Regions from separate parts of the Salmonella sp. FC25216 genome, predicted to be linked through region 3. Evidence: predicted binding sites of a transcription regulator. Region 3 holds the regulator's gene; each other region holds the start of a gene.
The links. Region 3 encodes Fur, which represses iron uptake genes when iron is present. Its sites were predicted from a motif close to ATAATAATGAGAACNACTATCAA; they were not measured.
Positions count from the first base shown of each region.

Region 1: a site for Fur is predicted at 5,096-5,118, ahead of feoA (ferrous iron transporter A). Genes of this name have one in related genera too.
Region 2: a site for Fur is predicted at 3,470-3,492, ahead of sodA (superoxide dismutase [Mn]). Genes of this name have one in related genera too.
Region 4: a site for Fur is predicted at 2,670-2,692, ahead of sufA (Fe-S cluster assembly scaffold SufA). Genes of this name have one in related genera too.

Region 1 is NZ_JBDGON010000004.1:328,560-335,896, forward strand. It holds gene gntX (DNA utilization protein GntX) at 1-165, opposite strand, end outside; gene bioH (pimeloyl-ACP methyl ester esterase BioH) at 203-973, shown strand; gene AC3G3F_RS10730 (Rpn family recombination-promoting nuclease/putative transposase) at 1,009-1,935, opposite strand; gene feoC ([Fe-S]-dependent transcriptional repressor FeoC) at 2,170-2,406, opposite strand; gene feoB (Fe(2+) transporter permease subunit FeoB) at 2,419-4,737, opposite strand; gene feoA (ferrous iron transporter A) at 4,756-4,983, opposite strand; gene AC3G3F_RS10750 (Tex family protein) at 5,420-7,337, opposite strand, start outside.
Region 2 is NZ_JBDGON010000013.1:54,847-62,183, forward strand. It holds gene rhaB (rhamnulokinase) at 1-50, opposite strand, end outside; gene rhaS (HTH-type transcriptional activator RhaS) at 409-1,245, shown strand; gene rhaR (HTH-type transcriptional activator RhaR) at 1,399-2,247, shown strand; gene rhaT (L-rhamnose/proton symporter RhaT) at 2,244-3,278, opposite strand; gene sodA (superoxide dismutase [Mn]) at 3,565-4,185, shown strand; gene yiiM (6-hydroxyaminopurine reductase) at 4,255-4,926, shown strand; gene cpxA (envelope stress sensor histidine kinase CpxA) at 5,018-6,391, opposite strand; gene cpxR (envelope stress response regulator transcription factor CpxR) at 6,388-7,086, opposite strand; gene cpxP (cell-envelope stress modulator CpxP) at 7,237-7,337, shown strand, end outside.
Region 3 is NZ_JBDGON010000014.1:21,765-29,101, forward strand. It holds gene pgm (phosphoglucomutase (alpha-D-glucose-1,6-bisphosphate-dependent)) at 1-254, opposite strand, end outside; gene seqA (replication initiation negative regulator SeqA) at 279-821, opposite strand; gene ybfF (esterase) at 1,006-1,776, shown strand; gene ybfE (LexA regulated protein) at 1,910-2,203, shown strand; gene fldA (flavodoxin FldA) at 2,354-2,884, shown strand; partial or broken gene AC3G3F_RS21090 (fur leader peptide) at 3,088-3,173, shown strand; gene fur (ferric iron uptake transcriptional regulator) at 3,166-3,618, shown strand; gene tcuR (tricarballylate utilization LysR family transcriptional regulator TcuR) at 3,735-4,661, shown strand; gene tcuA (FAD-dependent tricarballylate dehydrogenase TcuA) at 4,759-6,162, shown strand; gene tcuB (tricarballylate utilization protein TcuB) at 6,149-7,288, shown strand.
Region 4 is NZ_JBDGON010000008.1:128,395-135,731, forward strand. It holds gene sufD (Fe-S cluster assembly protein SufD) at 1-28, opposite strand, end outside; gene sufC (Fe-S cluster assembly ATPase SufC) at 3-749, opposite strand; gene sufB (Fe-S cluster assembly protein SufB) at 766-2,253, opposite strand; gene sufA (Fe-S cluster assembly scaffold SufA) at 2,262-2,630, opposite strand; gene AC3G3F_RS17200 (L-cystine transporter) at 3,057-4,403, shown strand; gene AC3G3F_RS17205 (YdiH family protein) at 4,691-4,879, opposite strand; gene menI (1,4-dihydroxy-2-naphthoyl-CoA hydrolase) at 4,978-5,388, opposite strand; gene ydiJ (D-2-hydroxyglutarate dehydrogenase YdiJ) at 5,385-7,337, opposite strand, start outside.

The DNA of each region.
Region 1 (7,337 bases), on a different contig from region 3:
CAGGCAGCGACCGCAGGGGAGCAAAGGATGCGCGGCAGGTAATCCGCATTGCGGGCACTGGCTGATACGCTGACGGACGGCGCGCGCGCATACGGAACAAATCCCCCAGTGACTTAACGCCAGCGGCATTCGGCATAGCCAGCATAATCCCGGTACTGTTAGCATAGGTGCATCCTTGTTAGGCAAAAGAGAACAGTAACTGATGAATGACATCTGGTGGCAGACCTACGGCGAGGGAAATTGTCATCTTGTGCTGCTGCACGGATGGGGATTGAATGCGGAGGTATGGCATTGCATTCGCGAGGAACTCGGCTCGCATTTTACGCTGCATCTGGTCGATTTGCCGGGCTATGGTCGTAGCACGGGGTTTGGCGCCATGACGCTTGAAGAGATGACGGCGCAGGTAGCGAAAAACGCGCCGGACCAGGCTATCTGGCTTGGCTGGAGTCTGGGTGGGCTGGTGGCGAGTCAGATGGCGCTCACACACCCTCAACGCGTTCAGGCGTTGGTGACTGTCGCCTCTTCGCCATGCTTTAGCGCGCGTGAGGGGTGGCCGGGAATAAAACCGGAAATCCTCGGCGGATTTCAGCAGCAGCTTAGCGACGATTTTCAGCGCACGGTGGAGCGTTTTCTGGCGCTGCAAACGTTAGGGACGGAGACGGCGCGTCAGGATGCCCGCACCTTAAAAAGCGTAGTGCTGGCGCAGCCTATGCCGGATGTAGACGTGCTCAATGGCGGACTGGAAATCTTAAAAACGGTCGATCTACGAGAAGCGCTTAAAAATGTGAACATGCCGTTTTTGCGTTTGTATGGTTATCTGGACGGTCTGGTGCCGCGTAAAATCGCGCCTTTGCTCGATACGTTATGGCCGTACAGTACATCGCAGATAATGGCGAAGGCGGCCCATGCGCCGTTTATCTCGCATCCGGCGGCGTTTTGCCAGGCGCTGATGACGCTAAAATCATCGCTGTAACCAGGGCGTTACCGGGCCCAGACCATTCTGCAAGATTAATGGCTTTCAGACGCCAGATCGGCAGGCGCCAGCCCGGTAACCCTAAGCACGGTATCGCGATCGAAACCATCGGTTAGCATGGAGCGGGCAATGCGCAATGCGGCGAGCCGTTGGCCTTCCTGTTTGCCTTGTTGTAGCCCTTTCTGTAACCCGTTACGATGCCCTTCCTGACGCAATCTTTCTGCGATAGTCATGATCTTCTCCTTATGCTGTGGGATACGCATAGCCACCTGGCGGATAAACGTATTGAAGCGCGCGGCGTCGCCAGTGTGCACCATGTAATTAAACAGACTTTGAAGCTGGGTGTCATTAGCGTATCCCTTAACCAGCAGGGCGACCAGCTGTTCGACAAGCCCCATCAGATCACGTTGGCGGATGTGTTTTTGTATGAGTTCCAGCAGCGCGACGCGGCGGTGCCGCATAATCTCGTCGTCCGGCACGACCGTAATATCGACCAGAGGAAAGGCGGTGGCGTATAGCTTACGCGCCATAACCGGGTCGGCAAATTCATCCAGCCAGCATAATGAGAACGGATACGGGCTTCGGTTTCCGTGGTAAAACAGCATTGGTACCACTAACGGCAACGTCTTATGCCCGGCCTCCAGGTGTCGTTGCATTGCAGCCATCGCGTAACGCATCAGCCGAAATGCCATATGCGCGTCCGGCGTACTCTGATGTTCAATAACCACGTAAATGTAACCTTCACCTTCACTTGTTTCCAGCGACCAAAGAATATCGGAATAATGGGGGCGTAAATCCTCTTCAATAAAGCTACCGGACTCCAGCCGTAACGTATTCAGATTACAGATTTGACGTAATGTCGACGGGAGATGGATTTCCAAAAAATCTCGTGCAGTATCGGGGTGGCATAAAAACTGTTTGAATACCGCGTCATGCGGCGTGGATGTTGTTGAGGTCGCCATATCGATCCGTCACCGGTGAAGTTCAATGACGTGACACTACGCGCTGACCGGGCTGATTGCAGTAGAGAATTAGTGCGCTTGCGAGGCGCATGGGGAGATAAATGCGGACGGCGGTAACGCTTTCATCTTTGTGGAAGGCATTACGCAAAATTGCCCGGCAGCGTGACGCGTACCGGGCAACATAACGCGGGATAAAGGCCGGATGAGAAGTGTTACGTCGCTATCCGGCGAAGGTTAACGCAAGGCCCACCATTCGCGCAGGCAGGCTTTACCTTCCGGACAACTTTTGCAGCTACCTGAAAGGCAGCCGTCCGGTTCTTCCGGGATACGTACCGCTTTACCCATGATCTCCAGTTGATTCAGCATGGCGTCGATCATTGGCTGCGGGGCGTGCAGCGTATGGCTGATCTGCGTTACCTCCATGCGACCCCGTAGCGCCAGTAGATCGCGAACCTGTATCAATGAAGCCATTTTTTACATCCCTTAGTGACAATTGCCCGCAGTGCCCGAACAACAGGAACTGACGTTTTTGCGGGTTGCCAGTAGTTCAATGTCCACACGGCTGCGGGCGCGGCGCAACAGGCTTAACACCACAACGTTAAAGACGATCACCGCCAGAATACAGATCAGGCTGTATGTAGGGTGTTGACTGAAGCTGGTAACCTGATAGAACAGCGTGGCGAGCGAATAGGCGATATTCAGTCCCCACAGGATTGAGAAGCTCATCCAGCCGCGGCTGGACTCGCGGGCGATAGCGCCCATCACCGAGATACACGGTACGTAAAGCAGGACGAAAATCAGGTAACTGTACGCCGCCGCGGCGCTGCCGAATTTTTGATCCATTACGCCCATCGCTCCGGTCGCCATTTCGCCGTCGCCTTTACTTGCTTCGATCGGGTTGGCCAGTACGCTCAGGCTAAAGGTGTCTTTCAGGCTTTGCCAGGTATCGTCAACCGCGCCCAGCAGTTCATCGCCGAGATGAAAGTCGGCAGGGTTAAACGCTTCGTCCTGAATATTTTCGGCGGTGTAGAGCGTGTTCAGCGTACCGACGACAACTTCTTTCGCCATGGCGCCCGTAAACAGACCCACGGTCGCCTGCCAGTTATCCTCATGGACGCCGATCGGTTTAAAGACTGGCGTGATCACCCGGCTTACAGAGGCGAGGGCTGAGTCATTAATGTTATCGACGATTTTGCCGCTCAGTGAGAAGCTGTTAAACGCGCTCAGGAAAATACTAACGATGATAATGACTTTACCGGCGCGCAGTACAAAACCTTTCAGGCGTTGCCAGGTCTGGATAATAAGGCTCTTGATATGCGGTACGTGGTAAACCGGCAGCTCCATCACAAACGGAGAGGCTTCGCCGCGCATAATGGTATGTTTCAGCATCAGGCCGGTTAATACCGCCATAACAATACCCAGCACGTACAACGAGAAGACCGCCAGCGCGCCGTTTTGCCCGAAGAAGGCGGCGGCAAAGACGGCGAAAATCGCCAGACGCGCGCCGCAGGACATAAACGGCGCCATCATGATGGTCATCAGGCGTTCGCGCGGAGCGTCAAGCGTGCGGGCGCCCATAACGGAAGGTACATTACAGCCGAAGCCGACAATCAGCGGCACGAAGGATTTACCCGGCAGCCCCAGCGCCTGCATCAGGCGATCCATGACGAAGGCCGCGCGCGCCATATAGCCGGAGTCTTCAAGGAAGGAGAGAAACAGGTACATCATCCCGATCTGCGGTACCAGCGGCAGGACGGTATTGATCCCGCCGCCAAGACCTTGCGCCAGGAAGATGGTTAACCAATCCGGGAAGTGCAGAGTGTAGCCAATCCACTGAATGCCATGAATAAAGATAGCGACGGAACCGGCATCAAACAGGGGTTGCAACGCGCCGCCGATGTTAATGGCGAGCAAGAACATCAGGTACATCACGAACAGAAAAATCGGTAAGCCGAGGAAACGGTTCAGGATAATTTTATCAACTGCGGTGGTGAAACGGCTGGGTTCGGCTGTCAGGGTATTGCTTACCACGTCGCAAATAGCGGCGATACACTGGTAACGGGCGTCGGCGATATGCAGCGCCGGGTCGTCCATTTCGTCCTTCAGACGGGCAAGGGAGGTGTCCAGGTTTTGCGCCGCTTCGCCTGCGTAAGCCTGGCTGTAGATATCGCCCTCCAGCATTTGCAGACCCAGCCAGCGGCGCTGTTGTAAAGGCATCTCCTGGGCCATCGCGTCGGCCAGGAAACCCGCCTCGCGCAGCAGCGGCTGGGCATAATGCACCAGTTCGACATTGTCGTTAGCGTTGTGACGGTCAATGGCCAGTTTCAGCGCCTCGATACCGCGACCGCGAGTCGATACCAGCGGTACGACAGGGCAACCCAGACGCGTGGACAGAGCGTCGACATCAATACGAACCTGCTGTTTTTCGGCAATATCCAGCATGTTGAGCGCGACAATACAGGGGATACCCAGCTCCAGCAGTTGCAGCGTCAAATAGAGGTTACGCTCCAGATTGGAGGCGTCCACAACGTTTATCAACAGGTCGGCATCGCCGCTCAGGATGTAGTGGCAGGCGATCTGTTCGTCGAGAGAGGTTTGCGACGAGATGGTCGTCAGCGAATAGGTGCCGGGTAAATCTACCAGCGTGACCTGGTGGTCAGTTGTCGAAAACTGACCCTCTTTACGCTCGACGGTGACGCCCGCCCAGTTCCCTACGCGCTGACGCGCGCCGGTGAGTTGGTTAAATAAGGTGGTCTTGCCGGAATTAGGATTACCAATTAAACCAATGGTTAATTTTTTCATTTTTATAGACTCACTGTATTAACAGGAAACCGCTTCCACTTCTATTAACGCCAAATCCTTTTTACGTAATACCAGACTCACGCGTCGTGTTTCGATATGGATCGGATCGCCTAAGGGCGCGACGCGGACGACATTAAATGAAGAGCCGGGCAACATGCCGAGCGAAAGCAGTTTTTGACGATACGCCGGGCTGATTTCACGCGCAAAGCCGGTGATTTTCCACGCAGTGTCAGGAGTGAATTGCATACGACCTACTTGTTTCTTGCTAACTGGATGTATACCTCATGCGGCGCTCAGGGGGGCGGCAGGAGACCCGATATTTAGCCAACGAAGGAAAGAGTAAATAATCAACAACACAATGATAATGAGAATGGTTTCTATCTTCAACGGTTAAAATGTGACGGAATGTACAAATAAGCGATAATTTGCGCCAATGTTGATATGGCTCAACATTTATTTGTCTTTTTGCAAATCCCCCTGTTGTGCAAATATCCACTATTTTTAATGTTTAATTAAGGTTTCATCTGTTAATAGAGTGATAATTAATAGTACGGATAGCAGAAGAGAATTAATTAACAGATTCTAATGGGTAAGATTTAATTGTTAATTAAAAAAGAAAGGGTTGGACGTATTGCAAAATCGCAGGCCGGATAAGAGATCATCCGGCCTGCGTATTACCCGATTAGCGTTTTTTCCCCAGTGCGGCTGCCAGCGCATCCATCATGGCGCTGTTACCGGCTGGCTGGGCGTCCCGACCGCGCGGTTTCACCGCTTTTGTTGCCGGGCGGTTTCCCTGAGCGCGATCGGCACCGCCGCTACGGCGAGCAGTGGTTTCGCCGGGCTGTTCGTCCAGACGCATCGTCAGCGCAATACGCTTACGTTGCAGATCCACTTCCAGCACTTTCACCTTCACGATGTCGCCGGCTTTCACCACGGTGTGTGGATCGTCGACGAATTTAGTCGACAGGGAAGAGATGTGAACCAGACCATCCTGATGGACGCCGATATCGACAAACGCGCCGAAGTTGGTGACGTTAGTGACCGCCCCTTCCAGAATCATACCCGGCAACAGGTCATTCATGGTTTCGACGCCATCGGCGAACTGCGCGGTTTTAAATTCAGGGCGCGGGTCACGGCCTGGTTTTTCCAGCTCTTTGATGATATCGCTCACGGTCGGCACGCCGAATTTATCGTCGGTAAAATCGGCGGCCTTGAGGTGACGCAATTCGTTGCTGTTGCCCATGAGATCTTTTAGCGCTTGCTGCGTCGCCGCCAGAATTCGTTCGACAACCGGATAGGCTTCCGGGTGGACGGTAGACGCATCCAGCGGGTTATCACCGTGGTTAATACGCAGGAAGCCCGCGCACTGCTCAAACGCTTTCGGCCCCAGACGGCTCACCTTCAACAGTTGCTGGCGATTCTGAAACTGACCGTTCTCATCGCGCCAGGCGACGATGTTCTGCGCCATCATACGCGTTAAGCCCGCGACGCGGGTCAGCAGCGGCACGGAGGCGGTATTCAAATCGACGCCGACGGCGTTTACGCAGTCTTCTACCACCGCATCCAGTTTACGGGCCAACTGGGTCTGGCTGACATCGTGCTGATATTGGCCGACGCCGATCGATTTCGGGTCGATTTTCACCAGTTCAGCCAGCGGGTCCTGTAGACGGCGGGCAATGGACACCGCGCCGCGCAGAGAAACATCCAGATCCGGAAACTCCTGCGCCGCCAGCTCAGAAGCGGAATAAACGGACGCCCCCGCTTCGCTGACGATCACTTTCTGCGCCGTCACGTTCGGGAATTGTTTCTGCACGTCGAGATAGAAGCGTTCGGTTTCGCGCGATGCCGTACCGTTGCCAATCGCTACCAGTTCGACGTGGTATTTTTCGCACAGCGCGGCGATAACGGTAGCCGCTTTGGCCGCCTGACCGGTATGCGGATAAATGGTATCCGTCGCCACCAGCTTGCCGGTGCCGTCAACGACAGCGACTTTTACGCCGGTACGCAAGCCAGGATCAAGGCCCATTGTGGCGCGCAGGCCAGCCGGTGCCGCCATCAGCAGGTCGTGCAGGTTACGGGCAAACACGTTAATCGCTTCGTCTTCCGCACGTTCGCGCACGGTGCCCATCAGTTCGGTTTCGAGGTGCATTAAGACCTTGATGCGCCATGTCCAGCTCACTACGCCCTTGCGCCAGCTATCCGCCGGGGCGTTATTCAGACGCAGGCCGAGATGGTCCATGATGATTTGTTCGCAGTAGCTCTCTTTTGGCGGCTCATCAAACTGTGGGTCGGCATTGAGCGAAAGTTGCAGAATGCCTTCGTTACGACCACGGAACATTGCTAACGCACGGTGAGACGGGACGTTGGCAATTGGCTCATGATGGTCGAAATAGTCGCGGAATTTTGCCCCTTCTTCCTCTTTGCCGCTCACGACGGTGGCAACCAGATGGGCGTTCTTCCACAGGTAATCACGCACTTTCGCCAGCAATGCGGCGTCTTCGGCAAAGCGCTCCATCAGAATGTAGCGTGCGCCATCGAGCGCGGCTTTCGTGTCCGCCACGCCTTTGTCGGCATCAATATACTTTGCCGCTTCCACATCA
Region 2 (7,337 bases), on a different contig from region 3:
CGCCCGCTGGATGCGCCGAGATCAACCGCGACACAATGGCGAAAAGTCATAATGAGGTCCTTCTTAGAGTCATTGCGCACAGTCTAAAAAAGCCCTCAAAGGCCTACCTTCTCGTTACTGACAGGAAAATGAGCCGCTGGCAACAAGGCAAAGATGAACGTGATAGCGTTCACAGTTTCTACTAATAGGCCGGTGTGATGTCGTCCGCATTTCCCGCTTTTTCCCGCCTTTTCTTGAAAAAAAGACCATGTTTGCGCGCTTTAGCGTCAAAAATTTAAGGTGAGACCGATAACCCTTAATTACTATCACCAGGCCGGAGAAATTCGGCGAAAACGCCTGGAGGCGAGGCTGGCGCGCCTTTTGGGCGAACGGCTTCAGTCAGTTTCATTCATCAGGAAGGGATACATCATGACGGTACTGCATAGCGTGGATTTTTTTCCATCAGGTAAAGCGCCCGTGGCGATTGAACCTCGTCTGCCGCAAGCCGCTTTCCCTGAACATCATCATGATTTCCATGAAATTGTGATTGTGGAACACGGTACGGGCATCCATGTATTCAACGGGCAGCCGTATACCATTAGCGGCGGTACCGTGTGTTTTGTTCGCGATCACGACCGGCATTTATATGAACATACCGACAACTTATGCCTGACGAACGTACTGTGGCGTTCGCCGCAAGCCTTTCAGTTCCTGGCGGGGCTGGAGCAATTGCTGCCGCAGGAGCAGGATGGTTACTATCCTTCTCACTGGCGGGTGAATCAGAGCGCGTTGCAGCAGGTGCGCCAGTTGGTCGGATTGATGGAGCGCGCCGGAGACGGCATGGATGCGCCTGCCGTGGCGAATCGCGAAATTTTGTTTATGCAACTACTGGTATTGTTACGCCGCAGTAGCCTGATGGAAGGCGCGACCGATAACGACGCCAAACTTAACCAACTGATGGCATGGCTGGAAGACCATTTTGCGGAGGAGGTCTGCTGGGAGGCGGTAGCTGAACAGTTTTCGCTGTCGCTACGTACGCTGCATCGTCAGCTTAAGCAGCATACCGGGCTGACGCCGCAACGTTACCTTAATCGCCTGCGTTTGATCAAAGCCCGGCATTTATTGCGCCATAGCGATCATAGCGTGACAGAAATCGCGTATCGCTGCGGTTTTGGCGACAGTAACCACTTTTCGACTCTGTTTCGCCGCGAATTTAACTGGTCGCCGCGGGATATCCGTCAGGGACGCGATGCGATACTCCAGTAACGCAAACCCTATCAACGTTTTTCGTCGCCAATGTGCTGATAATTATACCCTTTAATGCCGGATGGCGGCTGCGCCTTACCTGGCCTACGGCGGCGAGCGGTAGACAGGATAAGCGTAGCGCCAACCGGCAAGCATTCAACGTGAGGTGCTGCGGTGGCAAATCAGTTAATCCTTTTGAAAAAAGATTTTTTTACTGATGAGCAGCAGGCCGTTACGGTTGCCGATCGCTATCCACAGGATGTTTTTGCGGAACATACGCATGAGTTTTGTGAACTGGTGATGGTCTGGCGGGGCAACGGCCTACACGTTCTTAATGACCGTCCATATAGAATTACCCGCGGCGATCTGTTTTACATTCGTGCTGAAGACAAACACTCCTATACCTCCGTTAACGATCTGGTGCTGCAAAATATCATTTACTGCCCGGAGCGTTTGAAACTCAATGTAAACTGGCAGGCGATGATTCCTGGCTTTCAGGGAGCGCAGTGGCATCCTCACTGGCGGCTGGGCAGTATGGGAATGAATCAGGCGCGGCAGGTCATTAACCAGCTTGAACATGAGAATAATGGACGCGATCCGCTGGCGAATGAGATGGCGGAATTGCTGTTTGGTCAACTGGTGATGACGTTAAAACGGCATCGCTACGCGACCGACGATCTTCCGGCAACCTCCAGAGAAACCCTGTTGGATAAATTAATTACCGCTTTGGCTAATAGCCTTGAGCGTCCCTTTGCGCTGGATGCGTTTTGCCTGCAGGAACAATGCAGCGAACGGGTGCTGCGGCAGCAGTTTCGCGCCCAAACCGGGATGACGATTAACCAATACTTACGCCAGGTCCGTATCTGCCACGCGCAGTATCTGCTTCAGCATAGCCCGCTGATGGTTAGCGAGATTTCGATGCAGTGCGGTTTTGAAGATAGTAACTATTTTTCAGTGGTGTTCACGCGGGAAACCGGGATGACGCCGAGCCAGTGGCGTCATCTCAGTAATCAAAGCGATTAGCTGGCCATGCCTAAACCAACAATATTCGCCGCGATAATAATTACCACGCAGCCGAGGCTTAAGACGCCAACGGGACGGCGACCAGCATTTTTCCACTCTTTTAGCACCAGACCGACCAGCCCCCCGCACAGCACATAGAAGCTCATGTGCAGCATCCAGCTCATGTAGTCATATTGCGCCGGAATGCGCGCGTGACCCCAGGCATAGAAAAAGAACTGTAAATACCACATCAGACCGCCAAGCGCGGACAGCAGAATATTGCTGATAATCAACGGCCTTGCCAGCGAGAAGTCGGCTTTTATCGACAGATTTTGTACTTTTGCCAGGCGGATAAAACAGAAACCGAGGTTAACCAGCGCGCCGCCGCCCATAATCACTACGTAACTCGGCAGCGCAGCATAGAGCGGGTCAACGCCAAGCGCGGCAGCGGCCTCATGCATCGGTTTAGCCGCGTTCATGGCAAAGGACATCCCCGCCGAGAAAATACCGCACATTACTGCCAGCAGAAGCCCTTTCTTCAGATTGAACTCCTCTGCTTTAATGCCCATTTTGCGTTCTTTTAACTGTCCGGCGCGCGTCACAATTCCGACGCCGATCAGCGCGACAAAAACGCCAAGTAGCGTCATGCGTCCCCCTTCGGTATGGATTAACACCTCGACGTTACCGTTGATGACAGGCGTCATCAGCGTGCCGACGATAAGCGTAATGCCGATAGCGATGCCGATACCCATCGACATCCCGAGATAACGCATGGTCAGACCGTAATTAATATTGCCGATGCCCCACATGGCGCCGAACAGAAAAACCGGTAAAAGGGTGGAGAGGTTAAATTGTCCATAATAGGCCCAGAAATCGGGCAGTAAGAGGGCGCTAATTGTCCACGGCAGAATAAGCCAGGAGACAATGCCGCCCACTGACCACATGGTTTCCCATGACCACTGTTTCACTTGCTTGAACGGGGCATAGAAGCAGGCTGCACTGGCCGCACCTATCAAATGCCAGAAAATACCCATCGTAATCGCGTTACTCATCACTTAATCCTCGTCGTTTTTAACGTCTTGTTACTGCTGCGATGAGACGAGTGTAAAAAGTGCGCAGATGATTAACCTTTCGCCAGTTGCCGTCGTTCCGATCTTCCTGGCAATCATCAGGATAAGTGGGTGATTTGGCTCACATCTTAGGCAATGTTATGAAAAATTATATCCTTACGAAAAGTACGGCATTGATAATCATTTTCAATATCATTTAATTAACTATAATGAACCAACTGCTTACGCGGCGTTAACACCCGGCCGCTCGACAATACTGGAGAGGAATATGAGTTATACACTGCCATCCCTGCCGTACGCTTATGATGCACTGGAACCGCATTTCGATAAGCAGACGATGGAGATTCACCACACCAAACACCACCAGACTTATGTGAATAACGCCAATGCGGCGCTGGAAAGTCTGCCGGAATTCGCTAACTTGTCTGCTGAAGAGCTGATCACCAAACTGGATCAACTACCCGCGGACAAAAAAACCGTACTGCGCAACAACGCGGGCGGTCACGCTAACCACAGCCTGTTCTGGAAGGGGCTGAAAAAAGGCACCACTCTGCAGGGCGATCTGAAAGCGGCGATCGAGCGTGATTTCGGATCTGTTGAGAAATTCAAAGAAGAGTTTGAAAAAGCGGCCGCCAGCCGTTTTGGTTCCGGCTGGGCGTGGCTGGTGCTGAAAGGCGATAAACTGGCTGTTGTTTCTACCGCTAACCAGGACTCTCCGCTGATGGGCGAAGCCATTTCCGGCGCATCCGGTTTCCCGATCCTGGGTCTGGACGTCTGGGAACACGCTTACTATCTGAAATTCCAGAACCGTCGTCCGGACTATATCAAAGAGTTCTGGAACGTAGTGAACTGGGATGAAGCGGCTGCACGCTTCGCTGCGAAAAAATAAAGTTGCATTGAAGCCCGTGAGAAGCGAGTCTGATGACTCGCTTTTTTTGTATCTGCATAAGGAGTCGCGATGCATTATCCGGTTGAGGTATTCACAGGCAAAATTCAGGATTACGCGGGAAGCCGCCCCAGCGCTATCGCGAAAGTGCAGGTCGATGGCGAACTCATGCTGACGGAGCTGGGTCTGGAAGGTGATGAGCAGGCGGAGAAAAAAATTCACGGCGGTCCCGACCGCGCGCTGTGCCATTATCCGCGCGAGCATTATCGTTACTGGGCGCAGGAGTTTCCGGAACTGGCGGAACGGTTTGTCGCCCCGGCGTTTGGCGAGAACCTTTCCACCGACGGTCTGACCGAGCAAAATGTTTATATCGGCGACATTTTTCGCTGGGGAGAGGCGCTCATTCAGGTAACGCAGCCGCGTTCGCCGTGCTTTAAGCTCAATTACCATTTTGCGATTAGCGACATGGCAAGCCAGATGCAAAACGTGGGTAAAACCGGCTGGCTCTACAGCGTGATAGCGCCAGGCAAGGTAGCGACAGATGCGCCGCTGGCGCTGGTTTCCCGCGTGAGCGATGTCAGCGTGCAGGAGGCGATCGCCATTGCCTGGCATATGCCGTTTGACGATGAGCAGTATCACCGGTTGCTGTCGGCGGCGGGATTATCGAAAAGCTGGACCCGAACCATGCAAAAGCGTCGCCTGAGCGGCAAGATTGAAAATCAGTCACGACGTTTGCAGGGCTGATGTGATGCCCGGTGGCGTTGCGCTTACCGGGCCTACGAGTTCCGTAGGCCGGATAAGGCGCTTACGCCGCCATCCGGCGCCACAGCGTTAATTACGAACGTTTATATAGCGGCAGCCAGATCACTAACCGCAATCCCCCCAGCGGGCTGTCATCCGCTTTCACCCAGCCGCGATGCTGTTGAATGGCGGTTTCGACAATCGCCAGACCCAGGCCGGTACCGCCGGATTCACGGTCGCGCGCCTCATCGGTGCGATAGAAGGGACGGAAGATCTGCTCTCTGTCTTCAGGGCTGACGCCCGGTCCGTCGTCATCGACCGTGATCGTAATACCGTCTTTATCCACCGAGAAGCCGACTTCAATCTTCGTGTGTGAATAGCGCAGCGCATTACGGACAATATTTTCCAGCGCGCTTTCCAGCGCGTTCGGGTTGCCATAGAGCGGCCACGGCCCCGGCGGATAATTTACCGTTAACGACTTGCCCATCTGTTCGGCTTCAAAGGCAGCGTTATCCAGCACTTCGCCCCATAGCTGATTAGCTTTCATCGTTTCACTGACCAGCGCGTTTTTCTGTTGGTTACGCGACATCACCAGCAGGTCGTTGATCATGCTGTCCAGACGTTGCGCTTCGGTCTCAATACGCTCCAGCTCTTTGCTTTCGCCGCTACGACGACGCAGCAGCGCGGTACCCAGTTGCAGGCGCGTAAGGGGCGTTCGCAGCTCGTGGGAGATGTCTGACAGCAAACGCTGCTGCGAGGTCATCATCCGTTCCAGCGCCGTCACCATCTGGTTAAAACTGGCGCCAGCGGCGAGGAACTCCTGCGGACCAGCCTCCAGCTCCGGGTGCTGACGCAGGTTGCCTTGCGCCACTTCATCAGCCGCGTTTTTCAACTTACGCGCCGGTTTTGCCAGACTCCACGCCAGCCATAGCAAGAGCGGCGAACTGACCAGCATCGTGACAATCAGCAACAGGAGCGGGCGGTCAAACAGCAGATTAATAAAATCGGATTGTGAACTGCTGGCCGGTCGAATCAGGTAAAGCTGGTAATTGTCTTCTCCATCGCGAACGGAGAATGGCCCGACCATCTCTACGCGGCCATATTTTTTCTTCTGCGGATGATCGGCGTTATCCGCCTGACCAATGAAGTTACGAATGATCTGCATTTCGCTGCGTTCAGCGCCGATCACGCGTCCTTCAGAGGTCACCAGTAATAACCGCTGTCCAGGCGGTGCCCACTTGTCGATCGCGCGGAACAGGCGACGCCACCACATCAGGTCGTTGGGCGGATCGTTCGCAAGTTCAGCTTCTACATGTTGCTCTATCATCAATCCCTGGCGCTGTTCGCTGTCCATCAGCTCGGTCATCTGGCGTGAATCGAGCTTGGGCAACATCAGTACCAGCATTAGCACCAGCGCCAGCGTCAACCAGAAGATGGCGAAGATGCGCGCGGTTAAACTTCCTATCATGAAGCGGAAACCATCAGATAGCCGCGACCACGCAATGTTTTAAACCACGGATGACCGTCTTTGCGTTCCGGCAGTTTGCGGCGCAGGTTAGAAATATGCATATCAATGGCACGATCGAACGGTGTCAGGCGCTTACCCAGCACTTCCTGACTTAAATGTTCACGGGAAACCACCTGGCCGAGGTGTTGCGCCAGCAAATAGAGCAGGGTGAATTCCGTACCGGTCAGTTCCAGCGTTTGGCCATCGAAACTGGCTTCCTGACGGCCAGGATTAAGGCTTAGCGCATCGACTTCCAGCGTCGGCGAGCCATTGTCGCTGCTCTGCTGCTGTTCGCTCCAGTGGGAGCGGCGCAAAATAGCCCTGATGCGCGCTACCAGTTCGCGGTCGTTAAACGGCTTAGGTAAATAGTCGTCCGCGCCCAGCTCAAGGCCGAGAACGCGATCCAGCTCGCTGCCGCGCGCGGTCAGCATAATGACAGGCGTCTGGTGTGTCTGGCGAAGCGCCTTCAACGTATCGATACCGTTTTTCTTCGGCATCATGACGTCAAGCAAAAGTAAATCGATGCTGTCATCCAAAAGCTCAAGCGCCTGCTCGCCGTCGTGGGCCACCAGAACATTAAAACCTTCCATTTCGAGGAGCTCTTTTAACAGGGAAGTCAGCTCTCGGTCATCATCAACTAACAGGATTTTATTCATTGTTTACATACCTCCGAGGCAGAAATTACGTCATCAGGCGTCGCTAATCCATGACTTTACGTTGTTTTACACCCCCTGACGCATGTTTGCAGCCCGAATCGTAAACTGTCTCTCGTTGAATCGCGACAGAAAAGATTTTGGGAGCAAGCGATGCGCAAAGTTACCGCTGCTGTTATGGCCTCAACGCTGGCATTCAGTTTCTTAAGCCACGCAGCTGAAGTTGTTACAAGCGATAACTGGCACCCCGGTGA
Region 3 (7,337 bases):
TTCCCCACATAGCAGGGGCCGGTAATGCCGTTCTTCGTCCGCTCCTCAGCAATCGCCTGGGCGATTGCCAGAATATGCGGTTCGTTGAAACTGTGACGACCTGCGCTGCCGCGATGGCCGGAGGTGCCAAATTTCACGGCATGTTCTGCATTCCCTGCCTCCGGTTTCAGTACATAATACTGCGCCGTCAGTTGGGCGACGTTAATCAAATCACTTTGTTGCGCGGGTTGTCCTGCGCGGTTGTGGATTGCCATTGCCTGGTCCTTCTAATGCAAGGATTAAATTGTTCCGCAAACCTTTTCAATCAATTCCGCCGGGAATTGCATTGACTGCATGATATGTTCGATCATGCTGCATTTACGGCCGGTGTTGGTGTTGGTGATCACCCAATACGGCGTGCCGGGAACGTGCTTAGGTTTAGTTTGATTCCCATTTTTCAGCAGCGTTTGTTCATCCGCCGCAAAATAGACGCGCGTGCGGCCATGCAACGACTCCGTCGCCTCCGCAAACGCGTGGTGATCCAGTGAATAGAGTGTAGTCAGAATCAGCATAAAGCGATTGACCGCTTTTTTCTGCTCGGCATATTCGTCAGACAGCAGCAACTCACGCATCGCGCGAACTTTGTCTTTTACCGGATTGACCGGTTTCGCTTCTGCGACGGGTTGCGCCGCAGGCGTCCCTTTCGGTGCCGAAGCAGTTGGCTGTGTAGAGGCGGAAAACTTCAACATACGCCGTAAAATGTCGGATGCGCTCTCGCCGATATGCTTGGTGTGGCTGGCAATATAGCTATAGAGTTCATCATCAACTTCAATCGTTTTCATCTTAATCCAGTGCGATGTCTTTGCTGAATACAAGTCATTGGGATTATAGGAACAAATCCCAACAGCGGATAGCGTTAAGCCCGGCTGACAAAAAAACTCGGAGTAAACCTTAGAGGTTGCAGCCCAGTGGCAGAATGGTCAACATAATACCCTAACCCGACAGAGCGAAAAAAAGAACTTTGCCATGAAATTAAATATCCGAGCGCAATCTGCACAAAACCTGCACAATAATTCCCCCATCGTTCTCGTTCATGGCCTGTTTGGCAGCCTGGACAACCTCGGCGTACTGGCGCGCGATCTGGTGACCGATCACGACATTATTCAGGTCGATATGCGCAATCATGGTTTATCGCCGCGCGATCCGGTCATGGATTATCCGGCAATGGCCCAGGATCTGCTGGATACGCTTGACGCGCAGCAGATCGAGAAAGCGACTTTTATTGGTCATTCCATGGGCGGAAAAGCGGTAATGGCGCTGACGGCGCTGGCGCCCGATCGCATCGATCGTCTGGTCGCGATTGATATCGCCCCCGTGGATTATCACGTTCGCCGCCACGATCGCATTTTCGCGGCCATTAACGCCGTAAGCGAATCCGACGCTACATCCCGCCAACAGGCGGCAGGTATTATGCGCCAGCATCTTAACGAAGAAGGCGTGATCCAGTTTCTGTTAAAATCCTGGGCTGAAGGCGAATGGCGTTTTAATGTTCCGGTATTATGGGAGCAGTATCCGTATATCGTCGGCTGGGAAACCATTCCGGCCTGGGAACATCCGGCGCTGTTTATTCCAGGCGGTAACTCGCCGTACGTGACCGAAGCGTACCGCGACGCGCTGCTGGCGCAATTCCCTTTGGCGCGCGCGCATGTGATAGCCGGCGCGGGCCACTGGGTACATGCCGAAAAACCAGAGGCGGTTCTGCGCGCCATCCGCCGTTATCTGCACGATAAGCGCTAACTGATTAAAAACTCATCGCCTGTGCGCGATTACGCGCGCGGGCGTTGGCGTCGCTTCCTCGCTGATGTATGATGGCGCGCTATCCATCCGGGCATAAGCCTGGCTGATTGTTTCCCCCGAAGTCACCAAAATCATGGCCAAAGAACAAACGGACCGTACGACATTAGATCTGTTCGCGCACGAGCGTCGCCCGGGACGACCTAAAACGAATCCGCTTTCGCGCGATGAACAGTTACGCATCAATAAGCGTAACCAGTTAAAACGCGACAAAGTTCGTGGCCTCAAGCGTGTCGAATTAAAACTCAACGCACAAGCTGTTGACGCGCTGAATGAACTGGCCGAAGCGCGCAACATTAGCCGCAGCGAGCTCATTGAAGAAATGTTAATGAAGCAGCTTATGGCGCTGCGCGGCCAGGGTTTAGTCTGAAAACAAGTTTTGTTTCATATTTCGTGTAGCAGAGCGTGCAGTCCCGCGTGATTGCTGTTTCCGCATATCTGCCTGTTCTGCTATGATTGCCCTTATCCGTGGGCAATTCGCCACCACCATTTCAATAAGTTTCAAGAGGTTATTTTACTCATGGCAATCACTGGCATCTTTTTCGGCAGCGACACCGGTAATACCGAAAATATCGCAAAAATGATTCAAAAACAGCTTGGTAAAGACGTTGCCGATGTGCATGACATTGCAAAAAGCAGTAAAGAAGACCTGGAAGGGTATGACATTCTGCTGCTGGGCATCCCAACCTGGTACTATGGCGAAGCACAATGTGACTGGGATGACTTCTTCCCGACTCTCGAAGAGATTGACTTTAACGGTAAGCTGGTGGCGCTGTTTGGCTGTGGCGATCAGGAAGACTACGCGGAATACTTCTGTGATGCGCTGGGCACTATTCGCGACATTATTGAGCCGCGCGGCGCCACGATTGTGGGTCACTGGCCAACCGCAGGCTATCATTTTGAAGCCTCTAAGGGTCTGGCTGATGACGATCATTTTGTCGGCCTGGCGATTGACGAAGACCGTCAGCCTGAACTGACCGCCGAGCGTGTTGAAAAATGGGTCAAGCAAATTTCGGCTGAATTGCACCTCGACGACATCCTCAACGCCTAATCTTATGCGGCGCAGCATTACGTCTGCGCCGCATCAATAGACAAGACCAATCAAAATAATTGCTACAAATTTGTAACTTTCACACCCATCCCTGTACAATGTCCGGGTGTAATCAGGTGGCGCCAGAATTTGCAGGCAAAACCACAGTTTTATTAACATCTGCGAGAGACTTGCGGTTTTCATTTCGGCATGGCAGTCCTATAATGATACGCATTATCTTGAGTGCAATTTCTGTCACTTCTCTAATGAAGTGAATCGTTTAGCAACAGGACAGATTCCGCATGACTGACAACAATACCGCATTAAAGAAGGCTGGCCTGAAAGTAACGCTTCCTCGTTTAAAAATTCTGGAAGTTCTTCAGGAACCAGATAACCATCACGTCAGTGCGGAAGATTTATACAAACGCCTGATCGACATGGGTGAAGAAATCGGTCTGGCAACCGTGTACCGTGTGCTGAACCAGTTTGACGATGCCGGTATCGTGACCCGCCATAATTTTGAAGGCGGTAAATCCGTTTTTGAACTGACGCAACAGCATCATCACGATCATCTTATCTGCCTTGACTGTGGAAAAGTGATTGAATTTAGTGATGATTCTATTGAAGCGCGCCAGCGTGAAATTGCGGCGAGACACGGTATTCGTTTAACTAATCACAGCCTCTATCTTTACGGCCACTGCGCTGAAGGCGACTGCCGCGAAGACGAGCACGCGCACGATGACGCGACCAAATAAGTATAAATCTTTCGAAGAGCCAACCGCCCGGTTGGCTTTTTTATATCCTCCTCTTTCCTGCTGCTTGATGTTGATTTAATGTAAAAAAACCGCTATCGCATCTCAGGAGAGCAGGAATGGAGCTTCGCCAGTTACGCTATTTCGTGCGTATTATTGAAACCGGCAGTATGGGTAGCGCCGCGCAGGATCTTGATATTGGCGTTTCAGCCTTAAGCCAGCAGATGTCCCGTCTGGAAAACGAGCTTGCCATCCGTCTGTTGCAGCGCACCTCGCGCGGCGTAACGCCGACCAACGCCGGGCTGGCCTTTTATTCACAGGCACAACTCGCCCTGCGTCATGCCGACGACGCGATTCTCGCCGCAAGAGAAGCACGTCTTTCCGGTCATGTGAGCGTAGGAATGGCCCCCAGTACCGCCTCCATACTGGGTATACCTTTTATCCATGCCATGCAGGAAAACTATGCCGATGTCCGACTGCATGTGGTGGAAAGCTTGTCCGGTAATCTGGAAAGAATGATTAATACCCGCCAGATTGATTTAGCCGTTGTCTTTCAAAAAGATAAAATCCTGCGCTGGAGCGCCAGACCGATCCTTGAAGAACAGCTTTTTCTGATTGGCTCCCATGCCCTGCTGGCGGCGCTTCCTGATAACCCGATCACGCCTGAACAACTGGCAGACATTCCGCTCATTATGCCGAGCCAGGGACACGGACTGCGCGGCAGGCTGGACGCTGTATGCCAGGAACATGCGCTTAACGTTGATATCGTTGCGGAAATTGACGGCCTGGCGTTGTTGATGCGCGCCGTGCGCGACGGCCTTGGCGCCACGTTACAGCCCGGCGCGGCGATTTCTCATCTGGATAACGACGCGCTACGCGTGATCGGCGTCCATAATCCGATACTCAGCCGCCCCAACTTTTTAGTCAGCCTGTCGGATGATGAGCTGACGCCCGCCGGTCTTGCCGCCAGAGTGGTACTCACCAAAGTCATGCGTCAGTTAGTCGACGCTGGCGAATGGCCAGGTGCTACCCTTTACGCTTACTAAACCCCTGTTTAGCGCTACCTGATAGCGCGCCGCTTATTTATCCGTATACATTTTAATTACAAATTTAACAAATAGTTAAATGGTACGGGAGCATAAGATGGTTGATGTACTGGTGATAGGCGGAGGCAATGCCGCATTATGCGCCGCCCTGACCGCACGGGAAGCGGGCGCATCGGTTCTGCTGCTGGAGGCTGCCCCGCGGGAATGGCGCGGCGGAAACTCTCAGCATACACGAAACCTGCGTTGTATGCATGATGCGCCGCAGGATGTGCTGGTGGAACGCTATCCTGAAGAGGAGTTCTGGCAGGATCTGTGGCGCGTCACCGACGGCAACACCAAAGAAGCGCTGGCGCGGTTGGTCATTCGCACCTCTTCGCAATGCCGCGACTGGATGCGCAAACATGGCGTTAACTTTCAACCGCCGCTATCGGGGGCGCTCCACGTCGCGCGCACTAATGCATTTTTTATGGGCGGTGGGAAAGCGCTCGTCAATGCCTATTACCGTAGCGCCGAACGGCTGGGCGTGCAGATTCGTTATAACACGCCGGTTCATGCGCTTGAACTTCATGACGGCGAATTCGTAGCAGCGCTGGCGGGCAACGAACGTATTACTGCCAAAGCCTGCGTACTGGCGGCTGGCGGTTTCGAATCAAATCGTGAATGGCTGCGGAAGGCCTGGGGAGAAAACGCGCGCGGCGAATGGCCCGCGGATAATTTTCTGATTCGTGGCACGCGTTTTAACCAGGGCGTATTGCTCAAATTTATGATGGATGCCGGCGCGGATATCATTGGCGATCCGTCCCAGTCGCACTGCGTAGCGATTGATGCCAGGGCGCCGCTGTACGACGGCGGTATTTGTACTCGCGTTGATTGCGTATCGCTGGGTATTGTCGTGAATCGCGACGCCGAACGTTTTTATGATGAAGGCGAAGATTTCTGGCCGAAGCGTTACGCCATTTGGGGGCGTCTGGTTGCTCAACAGCCAGGACAAATTGGCTATTCGATTATTGACAGCAAAGCCATCGGCCACTTTATGCCGCCGGTTTTTCCTGGCGCGCAGGCCAATACGCTGGCTGAATTGGCCTGCCAGTTGGGGCTGGACGCGGAAAAATTTACCCGCACCGTCACGCAGTATAACCAGGCCTGCCAACCCGGTCATTTTGATCATACCTTGCTTGATAACTGCGCCACCAAAAACCTGACGCCGGCGAAAACCCACTGGGCGCGCCCGCTTGATGCACCGCCCTACTACGGTTATGCGCTGCGACCCGGAATCACTTTTACCTACCTGGGCCTGAAAGTCAATGAACGTGCCGCCGTACATTTTGCCGGTCATCCAAGCCGCAACCTGTTTGTTGCCGGCGAGATGATGGCAGGAAATGTACTGGGCAAGGGGTATACCGCAGGCGTAGGCATGTCTATCGGCACAACCTTTGGCCGCATTGCGGGGATAGAAGCCGCCCGCGCGGCGCACAAGGAGGCGCATCATGAAACAGCTTGAAAAATTAATCATTGAGACCACCGTACTTACCGAACCGGAAGCTGAGGTCGAACGCGTCATGCAAGTGTGTAACGCGTGTCGCTACTGCGAAGGATTTTGCGCGGTATTTCCGGCGATGACCCAGCGACTCGAATTCGGTAAAGCCGATGTTCATTATCTGGCGAATTTATGTCATAACTGCGGCGCCTGCCTGCACGCGTGCCAGTACGCACCGCCCCATGAATTTGCCATTAACGTGCCGAAAGCGATGGCGCAAGTCCGCCTGGAAACATATCAACAGTATGCCCAGCCTGCCGCTTTTGGCGCGTTATACCGTCGGGCGGGGATCACCGTCGCGCTGGCGCTGATAGTCGGTCTGACGCTCTTTTTATTACTGGCGATGGCGCTGAAAGGGTCGCTAATTCATCCGCCGTTGGCCGGTGACTTCTATCAAATTTTTCCGCATAGCCTGCTGGCATGGATGTTTGGCTCAGTTTTTGTGCTGGCAATCGGTTTGCTTATGGTGGGCCTAATCCGCTTCTGGCGTGAGATCTCGCCGGGCGTACCGCGTTCGGCGGAGATTGCGGAAGCTTCGCACAATGCGTTAACGCTGAAATATCTCGATGGTGGACACGGCAAAGGCTGTAACGAAGCGGATGATGCGTTCACGCTGCTACGCCGTCGCTTTCATCACTTTACCTTTTACGGTTTTATGCTCTGTTTTGCCGCCACAGTCGTGGCGACGGGCTATCACTACGTCGCCGGTTGGGAAGCGCCCTACCCGTTCTTTAGCCTGCCGGTCATGCTTGGCACGCTGGGCGGTATCGGTCTGCTTATCGGCCCAGCGGGGCTACTATGGCTCAATCTGCGGCGGTCGCCGTTACATGGCGATGCGCGCCAGAAACCAATGGATCGCGGCTTTATTCTGCTTCTGTTCTTAACCAGTCTTACCGGGCTGGCGCTGCTGGCAGGCAGAGACACCAGCGGAATGGGCATACTGCTGGCGCTCCATTTAGGCGTGGTGATGGCACTCTTTCTCACCCTTCCCTACGGAAAATTCGCCCACGGATTTTTCCGCTGCGCGGCCTTACTCAAATGGGCAGTTGAGAGGCGACGCGGAAAACATGCGGGGGATACAGGCAACTGACCCGCAGCATCTTACCCATAAAACAATAAAGACAGTGGAGAGCAAACCC
Region 4 (7,337 bases), on a different contig from region 3:
CTTTACTGCTGTTCGGTAAGCCAGCCATAACCCTGCTCCTCCAGTTGTTTGACCAGAGTAAAATCGCCGGATCGGACAATTCGCCCCTGATAGAGGACATGGACGTAATCGGGCTTGATGTAGTCCAGTATGCGCTGATAGTGGGTCACGATAATAAAAGCGCGTTTATCGTCGCGTAGCGCGTTGACGCCTTCCGCCACAATTTTCAACGCATCGATGTCCAGTCCGGAGTCAGACTCATCAAGGATGCACAGTTCCGGCTCCAGCACCGCCATTTGCAAAATATCATTGCGCTTTTTCTCCCCGCCGGAAAAACCGACGTTTACCGAACGGGTCAGTAAATCTTCCGGCATTTTCAGCAATGCGATCTTTTCTTCCATCAGATCCTGAAAATCAAAGCGATCCAACGACGCCTGCCCTCGGTAGGCGCGCACGGCATTCAGCGCGGTTTGCAGGAAAAACTGGTTACTGACGCCGGGGATTTCTACCGGGTACTGGAAGGCCATAAAAATCCCTTCGCCCGCCCGTTCTTCCGGCGACAGTTCAAGCAGATCTTTACCTTTGAACGTAACCGAGCCGCCAGTGACCTCATAATCTTCACGTCCCGCCAGAGTAGCGGAGAGCGTGCTTTTTCCGGAACCGTTCGGCCCCATAATGGCGTGAACTTCGCCGGGGCGAATCTCCAGATTCAGGCCACGCAAAATTGCTTTTTCTTCCACACTGACCTGTAACTCTTTGATGCTTAACATGGGTTTTCCTTAATCATTAACCGACGCTGTGCTCAAGACTAATCGCCAGCAGTTTTTGCGCTTCAACGGCAAACTCCAGCGGCAGTTCCGAGAAAACGTCTTTACAGAAACCGTTGACGATCATCGAAATAGCGTCTTCTTCGCTGATGCCGCGTTGCAGGCAATAGAAAAGCTGATCTTCACCGATGCGTGATGTTGTCGCCTCGTGCTCTAGCTGCGCGCTGTTATTACGGCATTCAACATACGGGAACGTATGCGCGCCGCAGTCCGCGCCAATCAACATGGAGTCGCATTGTGTGAAATTTCGGGCGTTGGTCGCCGTCGGCATAATTTTTACCAGCCCACGGTAGCTGTTCTGGCTGTGCCCGGCGGAAATGCCTTTTGAGATAATGGTCGAGCGCGTGTTTTTACCGATATGGATCATTTTGGTGCCGGTGTCAGCCTGCTGATGTCCGCTGGTCAGCGCCACGGAATAGAACTCGCCGATAGAATTATCACCGCGCAGAATACAGCTCGGGTATTTCCAGGTAATCGCCGAACCGGTTTCCGACTGAGTCCAGGACATCTTGCTGTTTTCCCCTTCGCACAACGCACGCTTGGTCACAAAGTTCAGAATGCCGCCCGTGTTGTTGTCGCCCGGGAACCAGTTTTGTACGGTGGAGTATTTTACTTCAGCGTCTTTATGGATGATGACTTCCACTACCGCGGCGTGGAGTTGATAACTGTCGCGTACGGGCGCGGAGCATCCTTCGATATAACTCACATAGCTGCCTTCATCTGCCACCAGAATCGTGCGCTCAAACTGACCGGTTTTCTCGGCGTTAATGCGAAAATAAGTGGATAGCTCCATTGGGCAACGCACGCCTTTGGGAACATAGATAAACGTCCCATCGGAAGCGACCGCCGCATTCAGCGCGGCAAAAAAGTTATCGTTCCCCGGAACGACGGTGCCAAGATATTTCCTGACCAGGTCAGGGTGATCGTGTATCGCTTCACCAAAAGAACAGAAAATAATGCCCTGCTCCGCCAGTTTTTCACGGTATGTGGTCGCCACGGAGACAGAGTCAAAAATCGCATCTACGGCGACCTCTTTCCCTTCGCGAACGGGAACGCCAAGCTGCTCGAAGGCGTCTTCAACCTCTTTACTCAGAAAAGTATTCGCGCCTGTTTGCTGTACGGCTCCCGGCTGGGAAACGCAGCTATCGTCGCAGTTTCCGCATGATGGCGCAGAGTAATAGCTGTAGTCCTGATAGTTCAGTTTATCGTAGTGCGCCTTCAGCCAGTGCGGTTCATCCATTTCCAGCCAGGCTCTATAGGCATTGAGACGAAATTCCAGCATCCACTCAGGTTCGTTACGCTTTGCGGAAATCGCACGCACCACCTCTTCGCTGATGCCTTTTGCCAGTTCATCAGTGGGTAATTGCGTGAAAAATCCTTCTTTGTAATTAAGGCGTCCGCCTGTCCAGATGCCGACCTCTTCCGTTGCTTCAGTATTACGAGACATAGTACCGCCTATACCCCAAAACTTTCGCCGCAGCCGCATTCATTCTGGGCTTTGGGGTTATGAAATTTAAATAACTGGTTCAGCCCTTCCTGTACGTAATCCACTTCTGTTCCGTCAATAAAAGGCATCGCCTGTAACGGCGCGAAGAGCTTTGCACCTTCGACTTCAAAAACCAGATCGTCTTTATCCGGTTCCCGAACGGTATCCAGAACATAGCCGAATCCGGCACATCCCGTCTGTTTTACGCTTAACCGCACGCCCAACATGCCCGGCTGCTTTGCCGCCAGTTCACGTATGTGCGTCGCCGCCGCTGGCGTTAACGTCAGCCCTTGCCAGGGGAAGTCCTCCGGGTTAAACGTTCCTGAATGCAATTCCATAGGGTTACCTCGCGTTCTTAATCACCAGGATATAACAGCATGTTAGTGATAATGATTATCACTTCAACCCCTTAACCACAGGGGCTTTCCGACAAACGGTCAGATTGAGCGCCTTTTATTAAGCATAGACCCTGTCCGCCAGGCCATAAGACAGACAAAAATTCATTTAATATGTTGATATTTAATGAGTTAAAAGATATTGACCGTTCTGACAGGTCAAAAACGAAAAGATGTATAGAAAATGACTATTTAATTAATAGGCTGTCGACGTTGTTGGGCTGCGAGGTCAGAACCCCATTTTTTGTATGGATACCTGGCGTTCCACTCTTTATAATCCGCAACGGTTCTATAACTCAGTTTGGGCTATAGGTTTATGTTAACTCTTTCCGGCATTTCAGGTGCTGAATGAGGCAAGAGGCTTAAAATATGGTTGTCACGCTCGCGTATATCGCACTTTTTTTGGTTTTCTCGTGGGTCATCTTCAGAATTAATCAAAAAAGCGACTCCCTGTCGAAAAGCGTTTTTATCGCTATCTTTTTAGGGGCTGTTATTGGTTTATCCCTGCATTTTATTTCAGCAAATCACACTAAAACTATTATCGAATGGTACAGCATCGTCGGCAATGGTTACGTCAACCTGTTAAAACTGGTCGCTATACCGCTAATTTTTATTTCTATTATTTCTGCCATCAATAAACTGGAAAATAGCGCCGGCATCGGAAAAATGTCGCTGACGATCGTCGGGTGCATGTTATGCCTGGTGATGATTGCCGGTTTTATCGGATTACTGACCGCTCATATACTGGGACTTGACGCCAGCGCTTTTGTGCACATGCCGTCAACATTGACCACCGAAGAAGTCAACAAAACTGCCGCCGTGTCGATTCCCCAGTTGATAACATCGCTGATCCCGACGAATATTTTTCTTGATCTTACGGGGGCCAGAAGTGTTTCCGTTATCGGAATCGTTATCTTCACGCTAATAGCGGGGATCGCCCTGTTAAAAGTCAAAAAAGAGGCGCCGCAAGAAGGTCAGAAATTAAGCGCAGGCATTAACGCTATTCAGATCTGGGTGATGAAGATGGTACGTATCGTTATTGCATTAACGCCCTATGGCGTCATGGCATTAATGACTACCGTATTTTCATCATACCGCCTTGAACAATTCGCCAGCTTACTTGGTTTTATCGGCGCCTGTTATATTGCGATTTTAATGATGTTTATCGTGCACGCCATTTTGCTGGTCCTCAGCGGTAATAATCCAGCACGTTATTTCAGAATGGTCTGGCCTGTCTTAACCTTTGCGTTTGTTTCCCGCAGCAGCGCAGCCTCTATTCCGCTGGCCATTTCCGCTCAGGAAAAATTTGGCGTACAAAGCACCATTGCCAATATTTCCGCTTCGTTTGGCTCCAGTATGGGACAAAATGGCTGTGCCGGGATTTATCCGGCTATTATGGTGGCGATGATTGCGCCCACCATCGGAATTGATCCGCTCTCGCTGCATTTTCTGGTCGCGATGTTGCCCGCTATTGCGCTGGGGTCCATTGGCGTAGCCGGCGTCGGCGGCGGCGGTACGTTCGCGGCGCTGATTGTCCTGTCGACGTTGAATTTTCCCGTTGCGCTGGTCGGTATTTTTATTGCCATCGAACCTATCGTTGATATGGCCCGCACGGCACTGAACGTTAACGGATCGATGATGTCAGGTGTGCTGGCTAACCGTATTTTGAACAATAACACGGCTGACGACATGCCAGCGGTTATTGATAGACCTTAGTTTTTTGCGCGCCCGGGAAAAGAAAAACCCTTAAGTCTGTTCAATACAGGCTTAAGGGTTCCGGCCCCATCCGGCGCTTATCTCCGGCACTCTTAATGGCTTAGCTCTTGAAGGGGCATAAGAATAATCTCATAAAGAGAGCACGCCTTTTTAGCACAAATGGCGATCTGTGTTTTTTTAAACAAAATCAAGGGGATTGCATATTACCAGATGAAATTGTCTGGTGAGATTGCCTGGCAACATAGCCGGATGGCGGCGAACGCCTTATCCGGCCTACACAGACTTTATTAATGCACGCCCAACCGCCAGGCGAAATAGATCTCTTCTTTCAGTTCGGTTGCAGAGAGGGTGAGGAGATCGGCAAACTCTAACTCCAGCTGTTTTAAACGTTTCAGATACTGCGCGGGAGAAAGTTCGGTTTTATCACGGCGTAAGAATTCAATCGCCAGTTGGGTTGGGTCTAAATCAGTAGACATATCATCCTCGCTTATGTGTAAACGTGCACAGTATATCACCTTTTTCTGCGCATATTTTGACCAAAAGCAATATGCATCACACTTTTACGGTGACAACGTCACACAATCGCTGTAGTAAGACGCGAAGAACAGCACAGACGTCCCTGTTCATCAAAGATGTCTATCTGCCAGACCTGATGGCGAGCCCCGATATGCAACGCTTTACAGACGCCCCGCACGCGCCCCTGACGTGCCGACCGTACATGGTTGGCATTCACCTCCAGACCCACCACCTTTTGCTCCCCCTGCGTACACAGATAGCCTGCGACCGAACCGATACTTTCCGCCAGTACCACAGACGCTCCGCCATGCAGCAAGCCGAACGGTTGTTTGGTGCGATGATCGACGGGCATTGTCGCTTCCAGCGTATCATCCCCAATATGCTCAAAGTGGATATCAAGCAGGCCAACCATATTCCCTTCCCCCATCGCATTTAGCGCATCGAGGGTCACTTCGCGTTTCCAGATCATCCCATAATCTCCAGTAATGCCTGCAACGGGTGACGCACGCCCGTACCTTCAATGCGTTTGACCTGGCTTCGGCAGGAATAACCGGTTGCCAGGCAACGGTTTCGCGGTAGACGTTGCATCGCCTGATGCCAGGATAGCTCATAAATTCCCAGCGAATTTTGATGATTGGTTACTTCATGTCCATAAGTACCCGCCATACCGCAACAGCCTACGCTGACATTTTCCAGCTTCGCGCCAAAATGGGCGAAGATGGCGGCCCACTGCGCAGGCGCGCCGGGTAAAGCCGTGACTTCCGTACAATGGCCAAAAAAGTACCACGGTTCGCCGCTCACCTTGACGGACAGTCTTGCATTTATTTCCTGCGCCAACCATTCATTCACCAGCAACACATGAAAATCGCCGCGCTGTTCGCCCAGCGCCAGTTTGTATTCGTCGCGATAACATAGCACCAGCGCCGGATCGACGCCCACCATCGGCATCCCCAACGCGGCGATCCGATTAAGAAATTCAGAGGTTTTTTTCGCCGTTTTCGCAAAGCGATTAAGAAAACCTTTAATATGCTGCGCCTTACCATTCGGCGAGAACGGCAACAATACCGGTCTCCTGCCCAGTTTTTCCGCCAGGCGGATAAAATCCGCCACGACCCGAGCATCGTAGTAGCTGGTAAACGGGTCCTGAACCACCAGTACCGTTTTCGCTTTTTGCTCAGCGCTCATGCGCTCCAGTTGTTCAAGCGTCATATTGGCGGACGGATGGCCCACCAGTTGCTGTTGCAACGAGGGGGCGGAAAGCAGCGGTAAGTCCACCATACCGATATGTTTTTTCGCCAGATTACGAACCATCGGTTGGTTAATAAAAAAGTTAAAGGTCTTTGGCGCACGCGCCATCAGCGGCGCATAGGTCTCGACCGTCGCCACCAGATGATCGCGAACCGGACGCAGATAACGCGTATGGTAAAGCTGTAAGAAACGTGAACGAAACTCCGGAACATCGATTTTAATCGGACACTGGGTCGAGCAGGCTTTACACGCCAGACAGCCGGACATGGCCTCTTTAACTTCATGGGAAAAGTCATACTCGCCTTTGCGTCTGTGCCAACTATTCCGGGTACGGGCAATCAGCGTGCGCAAGCTGGCGCGTTTTTCCGGCAGATCCTTTTCCAGCTTCAACGGATCGACGCCGCGATCGGCCAATAGACGGAGCCATTCCCGCACCAGCGTCGCCCGCCCTTTCGGCGAGTGGATTCGGTTAAGGCTAATTTTCATCGACGGGCACATCGGGCTTTTCGCATCGAAATTAAAACACAGGCCGTTACCATTACACTCCATAGCGCCGCGCCAGGTCTGCCGTACCGCCAGCGGGATTTGACGATCCCAGGTGCCGCGTTTTACCGCATCCACCTTCATCATCGGCGCCTCTATCCCCTGCGGTGGACAAATTTTACCCGGGTTAAGTCGATTGTGCGGATCAAAAGCCGCTTTTATTTTGCGCAGCTCGCCATACAGGACTTCCCCGAAAAAGGCCGGGCTGTATTCCGCACGGAAGCCTTTTCCATGCTCGCCCCACAACAGCCCGCCGTATCTGGCGGTCAGCGCGACGACCTCATCGGAGATCTGTTTCATCAACAGTTCCTGCTGCGGATCGCACATATCCAGCGCCGGACGCACATGCAGCACCCCGGCATCCACGTGACCGAACATGCCGTAGCTTAATCCATGACCATCCAGCAGGGCGCGAAATTCGGCGATGTAATCGGCCAGATGTTCAGGCGGCACGCAGGTATCTTCCGCAAAAGGAATCGGTTTAGCAGCACCTTTCGCATTACCCAGCAGCCCTACCGCTTTTTTACGCATCGCGTAAATACGCTCAATACCCGTCAAATCGGTACAAAGTTGCCAGCCGATCACACCCGCTTCCGCACGCGCCATCAGGCCATCCAGCCGGTGGCA